Regions from separate parts of the Thermomonas brevis genome, predicted to be linked through region 2. Evidence: riboswitches for the same ligand, from Rfam matches in the RefSeq annotation. Region 2 holds a riboswitch; the other holds the start of a gene.
The links. Region 2 has a riboswitch for thiamine pyrophosphate ahead of thiC (phosphomethylpyrimidine synthase ThiC). Riboswitches for the same ligand answer to the same signal wherever they lie in the genome.
Positions count from the first base shown of each region.

Region 1: it holds a riboswitch for thiamine pyrophosphate, as region 2 does, so the genes downstream of both, H9L17_RS03290 (TonB-dependent siderophore receptor) here and thiC (phosphomethylpyrimidine synthase ThiC) in region 2, are expected to answer to the same signal.

Region 1 is NZ_CP060711.1:718,118-721,522, forward strand. It holds gene H9L17_RS03285 (phosphotransferase enzyme family protein) at 1-1,113, shown strand, start outside; TPP riboswitch at 1,159-1,254, shown strand; gene H9L17_RS03290 (TonB-dependent siderophore receptor) at 1,312-3,405, shown strand, end outside.
Region 2 is NZ_CP060711.1:2,007,691-2,011,095, forward strand. It holds gene H9L17_RS09195 (NYN domain-containing protein) at 1-53, opposite strand, end outside; gene rpoH (RNA polymerase sigma factor RpoH) at 152-1,018, opposite strand; TPP riboswitch at 1,223-1,324, shown strand; gene thiC (phosphomethylpyrimidine synthase ThiC) at 1,397-3,208, shown strand; gene H9L17_RS09210 (FAD-dependent oxidoreductase) at 3,205-3,405, shown strand, end outside.

The DNA of each region.
Region 1 (3,405 bases), 1.3 Mb from region 2:
ATCCACGGCTGGAGCGGCGACGAGATCGCAAGGCGCAACCCGCCGCTCGACGCCGCGGACGTGCAGGCGTTGCTGGCCGGCTTCGCGCCGCTGCGCGGGCCCGCGCGCATCCTCTGGCACAGCCCGCGCCCATTCTCCGCGGCGGCGCGAGTGCGGACGCCCGCGGGCGAAGTCTTCGTCAAGCGCCAGCACGTCCGCGTGCGCACGCCGCAGGCGCTGGCGGAGGAGCACGCCTTCATCGCCCATCTGCGCGACGGCGGTCTGCCGGTGCCACAGATCCTGGTGAACGACCACGGCGACACCGCGATCCAGTGCGGCGACTGGGTGTACGAGGTACATGCGCCGGCCGTCGGCATCGATCTGTACCGGGACGTGCCCTCATGGACGCCGCTGCTGCGGCTCGACCATGCGCGCAGCGCCGGCCGCATGCTGGCGCGGCTGCATCGCACCGCCGCCGGTTTCGTCGCACCCACGCGCAGCGCTTCGCTGCTGGTCGCGCGCGACGACGTGCTGCGCGCACCGGATTTCTTCGACGCCATCGAGGCGCGGTGCGCGCGGCGTCCCGCGCTGGCCGGCTATCTCGCGAAACGCGACTGGCGCGGCGAAGCGTCGGCGCTGGCCGCACGCCATCGCCGCGTGCAACCGCAGCTGGCGAGCCTGCCGCGCCTGTGGACGCACGGCGACTGGCACGTCTCCAACCTGTTCTGGAGCAGCGAAGGCGACGACGCGGCAGCGGCCTCCGTCCTCGACTTCGGGCTGTGCGCGCCCACCTTCGCCCTGTACGACCTCGCCACCGCGATCGAGCGCAACGCCGTCGCCTGGCTGCAGCTTGAACAGGGCATGCGGGCGGTGTTTCCGGAGACGGCGCAAGCGTTGATCGCGGGCTACGCCGAAGTGCTGCCGCTGGATGCGGCGCAACGTGCGCTGCTGGCCGAATTGCTGCCGCTGGTGCACGTCGATTTCGCGCTGTCGGAGATGGACTATTTCCTCGGGGTGCTCGGCGCGGAAGAGCAGGCCGACATCGGCTGGCGGGACTTCCTGCTGGGGCACGCGGCGTGGTTCGACACCGCTGCCGGACGCGCGCTGCTGGACGCGATCCACGCCACCGCCTGAGCCGCGGATTCACGTCCCATGCGGGGATTCGTGGTTTAATCGCGCCCACTGAAGCGGGGGTGCCCGGCGTCGCCGGGCTGAGAGAGTCCCTTGGAACCTGATCCGGTTTGCACCGGCGTAGGGAGCTTGATTGACGCAGCCTGTCCGCGCGGACGGCGGCGTGCCGTCGCTTCGACCTCCCCACCGAAGGCGACGACGATGACACTTTCCCGCACTCCCCTCCTGCTCGCGCTGCTGCCGCTGCTGGCCACCGCCGCGCCGGGCGACGAACGCGTGGACGACGATCCGCAGATCACCAGGCTGGCGCCGGTGCTCGTGACTCCCGATGCGGACAAGCCGCGCGCCGACGGCATCGACGGCTGGGGCAACGCGCCGCTGCGCGACACCCCGGCGTCGATCCGCGTCATCGGCCGCCAGCAGATCGAGGACCGCCAGATCCGCACGCTCAGCGAACTCGCGCGCGAGGACGCCTCGCTGGGCGACAACTACGCGCCGGTGGGCTACTACCAGAACATCGCGATCCGCGGCTTCGCACTGGACGCCGGCACCGGCTACCGGGGCAACAATCTGGCGATGACCGGCGAGCAGGCCATCGCGCTGGAAGACAAGCAGCAGGTGGAAGTGCTGAAGGGCCTGGCCGGGCTGACCGCCGGGGTGATGGAACCCGGCGGCGTGGTCAACTTCGTCTCCAAGCGCCCGGAAGCCGTGCGCGCGCTCACCCTCGGCACCGACTCGCAGGGCTCGCTCTACACCGCGCTGGATGTCGGCGGCTGGCTGACGCCGACCTTCGGCCTGCGTGCCAACGTCGCCTGGGAGGACATGCAGTCCTACGTCCATCATGCCGACGGGCGACGCAATTTCTACGCGCTGGCCGCCGACTGGAAGATCGGCCCGGACACGACGCTGGAACTGGACGGCAACTACCATAGCAGCGCGCAGCGCTCGGTGTCCGGCTACCAACTGCTGGGCGGCACGGCGCTGCCTGAAGATCCCGATCCCACCCTGATGCTCGGCTACCAGCCGTGGCAGCAGCCGGTGTCCATCCATTCCGCCAACACCAGCGCGCGCCTGCGCCACGCCTTCAACCAGGACTGGCAGCTGCGCCTCGCCGCCGGCCGCAGCCGCAGCGTGATCGACGACAACGTCGCCTTCGCCTACGGCTGCTGGTACGTGGACGCCTGCTGGAGCGGCAGCCCGCCGAACTACTTCGCGCCCGACGGCAGCTACGACATCTACGACTACCGCAATCCCGGCGACACCCGCGTCGGCGACAACGCGCGCGCCACGCTGGAGGGACGCTTCGACACCGGCGGCATCGGCCACGCCGTCAGCCTCGGCGTCAGCGCCTTCCATCGCAGCATCGACCGCCACCGCAACGTCAACGAGTACGTCGGCACCGGCAACATCGCGGGCGGCGAGCCGCCCGCGTTCGCGCCGTCGCCGGAGGAGATCGGCCCGAAGGTGCGGCGGCTGGACAGCTGGCAGCGTTCCGCGTTCCTCGTCGATCGCCTGTCGCTGGGCGAACGCTGGCAGCTGATCGTGGGCGGCCAGTTCGCGCGCCTGCACGAACGCGCGCGCGACAAGCACGACGTGCCGGAACGCGAAACCCGCATCTCCAAGACGCTGCCGCAGGCCGCGCTGCTGTGGAAGCCGGATGCCGCGCTGACCGCCTATGCCAGCTACAGCGAGGGGATTTCGCTGGGCAAGGAAGCGCCGTCGTGGACCAGCAACGAGGGCGAATTCCTCGATCCGCGGCTGTCGCGCCAGCTCGAAACCGGCGTCAAGTACCGCTGGAACGACCGGCTCGATTTCGACGCGTCCCTGTTCCGCATCCGCCAGCCCTACCAGTACGCGCAGCCGGATGCGTCCAGCGCCGGCTTCACCTTCGTCCAGCGCGGCGAGGAAGTGCACGAGGGTCTGGAGCTGTCCGCCAACGGTCGCCTCGCCGACGCGCTGGGCGTCAACGCCAGCGTGGGCCTGATCCGCGCCCGCGCGCAGGGCACCGGCATCGCGGCCTACGACGGCAATCAGGTGGTCAACGTGCCGCGCCTGCGCGCCAGCCTGCATCTCGACTACGCGCTGCCTGCCCTGCCGCAGCTCGGCCTGCAGGCCGGCTGGCGCCACGCCTCGGCCAATCCGGCCACGCCGGACGGCCAAGTGCGCGTGCCCGCCTACGACGTGTTCGACGCCGGCCTGCGCTACGGCGGCCGCGCGGGCGAGCACGACTTCACGGTGCAGCTGGGCATCGACAACCTGTTCGACCGCAGCTACTGGCGCGACACCGGCAGCTCG
Region 2 (3,405 bases):
ACCGAGGCGTTGTCGGCATCGATCAGCAGGGCGATCCGCAGGCTGTTCTTCATCGGCTGTCCTCCCCGGAAGACGGCAGCCTAGCAGCTAGAACGCGAACGGCCCGGATCGCTCCGGGCCGTTCGGTGTTGCATCGATGGCGAAGCGGCGCTTACGCCGCGAACAGCGCCTTCATCTTCTTCAGCGCGTTGGCCTCGATCTGGCGGATGCGCTCGGCGGAGACGCCGTACTCGTCGGCCAGTTCCTGCAAGGTCACCTTGCTGTCGGCGTCCAGCCAGCGGCGCCTGATGATGTCGCGCGAGCGCGCATCCAGCTTCGCCATGCCTTCGCGCAGGACTTCCAGCTGGTCGGCCTCGCTGTCGGCGGATTCGTAGGCGGCGGCCGGGTCCTGCTCGTTGGCGACCAGATAGTGCGCCGGTGCGGGCGGGGCGTGGTCGTCGTCGGCGTCGTCGGGCGCGTCGAAGCCGATGTCGCGGCCGGACAGGCGCGACTCCATCTCCAGCACCTCGCGCTCGGACACGTTCAGGTCCTTCGCCACCGCGCTGACTTCCTCGGCGTTGAGCCAGCCCAGGCGGGTCTTGCTCTTGCGCAGGTTGAAGAACAGCTTGCGCTGCGCCTTGGTGGTCGCGACCTTCACGATGCGCCAGTTCTTGATGATGAACTCGTGCATCTCGGCGCGGATCCAGTGCACCGCGAAGCTGACCAGGCGCACGCCCACGGCCGGGTCGAAGCGCTTCACCGCCTTCATCAGGCCGATGTTGCCTTCTTGGATCAGGTCGCCCAGCTGCAGGCCGTAGCCGCTGTAGCCGCGCGCCACGTGCACGACGAAGCGCAGGTGCGACAGGATCAGTTCCTGCGCGGCGGCGATGTCGTTGTCTTCGCGCAAGCGGCGGGCCAGCTGCTGCTCGTCCTCGACGGACAGCACCGGGATCTGGTGGACGCCGCTGATGTAGGCCTCCAGCGAGCCCATGGCGCTGGGGATCGGCAGATTGTTGGCGACGAGCGCGGTGGATGTCATGGCGGGTTCCCTCATGCGGTCGATTCTAGCAGTCGCCATCTATGACTGCTAACCGGGCCGGAAGTTCTGAGCGTTGCATCCGTGGAACGCTGGCCCGTTCAACTTCCATTGGGCCATGCACCCCGTCAAGGCGATGTGGGGACGTTCCGGGCGGGGACAAGCCCGGCCCGGCTTGACAGCGCCGGCGACCGCGCCGATCCTCCCGCACATTCCGAGGGGAGCCCCGTACGGGGCTGAGAAAGCGTCGAGCTGACCCTTGAACCTGATCCGGGTCATACCGGCGTAGGAACGGAAGAAAACGCGCGGCGCCCATGCGGCGGCGCGCGCCGTTGCATCGTCCCGCCCGGATCTCCCGCGTTTCGCACGAGGAGGAGATCCATGCAGCAGCATCCCGACGCCCGTCCGGGCCCCGTCACCACCGGGCCGATCCGCGGCTCGCGCAAGGTCTATCTGTCGCCGCCCGGCCATCCCGACCTGTGCGTGCCGTTCCGCGAGGTCGCGCTGGACGATCCGCACTCGCCGCGGCTGCGCCTTTACGACACCTCCGGGCCCTACACCGAGGACGCCGCCGCCATCGACCTCGCCGCCGGCCTGCCCGCGCCGCGCGAGGCCTGGCTGGCCGCGCGCGGGTTCGAGGACATCGAGGGCCGCGCGGTGCGCCCGGAGGACAACGGCCACGCCAGCGGCGAGCGGCTGGTCGCGCCCTGCCCGGCGCGGCGGCGCCTGCGCCGCGGCCGGCCGGGGCAGCCGGTCACCCAGCTGGAGTTCGCCCGCGCCGGCATCGTCACCGAGGAAATGGTCTTCGCCGCCCACCGCGAGAACCTGGCGCGCACCGCCGCCAGCGCCGAGGAGCTGCAGCGGCTGGCGGCGGGCGAATCGTTCGGCGCCGCACTGCCGGCGCTGGTGACGCCGGAGTTCGTGCGCGCGGAGCTCGCCGCCGGCCGCGCCATCCTCCCGGCCAACATCAACCACCCGGAGCTGGAGCCGATGGTCATCGGCCGCAATTTCCTGGTGAAGGTGAACGCCAACATCGGCAACTCGGCGCTGTCCTCCGGCGTGGCCGAGGAGGTGGAGAAGCTGGTGTGGGCGATCCGCTGGGGCGCGGACACGGTGATGGACCTGTCCACCGGCCGCAACATCCACAACCTGCGCTCGTGGATCCTGCGCAACGCGCCGGTGCCGATCGGCACGGTGCCGCTGTACCAGGCGCTGGAGAAGGTGGGCGGCGACCCGGCGCGGCTCGACTGGGCGGTGTTCGAGGACACCCTGATCGAGCAGGCCGAGCAGGGCGTGGACTACTTCACCATCCATGCCGGCGTGCGCCTGGCCCATGTGCCGCTGACCGTGCGCCGCGTCACCGGGATCGTCTCGCGCGGCGGCTCGATCATGGCGCGCTGGTGCCTGGCGCACCACCGCGAGAACTTCCTGTACGAACGCTTCGACGACATCTGCGCGATCCTGCGCCGGTTCGATGTCGCCTTCTCGCTGGGCGACGGCCTGCGCCCCGGCAGTCTGGCCGACGCCAACGACGCCGCCCAGTTCGCCGAACTCGACACCCTCGGCGAGCTGACGAAGGTCGCGTGGGGCCATGGCTGCCAGGTGATGGTGGAAGGCCCCGGCCACGTGCCGATGCACAAGATCCGCGAGAACATGGACCGCCAGCTCGCCGCCTGCGCGGAGGCGCCGTTCTACACGCTGGGGCCGCTCACCACCGACGCCGCGCCCGGCCACGACCACCTCACCTCGGCGATCGGCGCGGCGATGATCGGCTGGTTCGGCACCGCGATGCTCTGCTACGTGACGCCGAAGGAGCACCTGGGCCTGCCGGACCGCGACGACGTCAAGACCGGCGTCGTCAGCTACAAGATCGCCGCCCACGCCGCCGACCTCGCCAAGGGCCATCCGGCCGCGCAGGCGCACGACGACGCGCTGTCGCGGGCGCGCTTCGCGTTCCGCTGGGAAGACCAGTTCAACCTCTCGCTCGACCCCGACACCGCCCGGGCCTACCACGACGCCACCCTGCCGAAGGAGGCGCACAAGAGCGCGCACTTCTGCTCGATGTGCGGGCCTAAGTTCTGTTCGATGAAGCTCAGCCAGGAGCTGCGCGCGGAGGCGGACGCCGGCATGCGGGCGAAGGCGGCGGAGTTCGCCGAAAGCGGCGGCGAGCTGTACGTGGAGGCGCGATCGTGAGCGCGCGCGTCACCGTGGTCGGCGCCGGCGTGACCGGGCTGGTGGCGGCGCTGGAACTGGCGCTGGCCGGCGCCGAGGTGGAGGTGCTGGAGCGCGCCGTGCGGCCCGGAGGCGCGGGCGCCAGCCGCTTCGCCGGCGGCATGCTGGCGCCGTGGTGCGAATGCGTCGGCGCCGATCCGGCGGTCGCCGAACTCGGC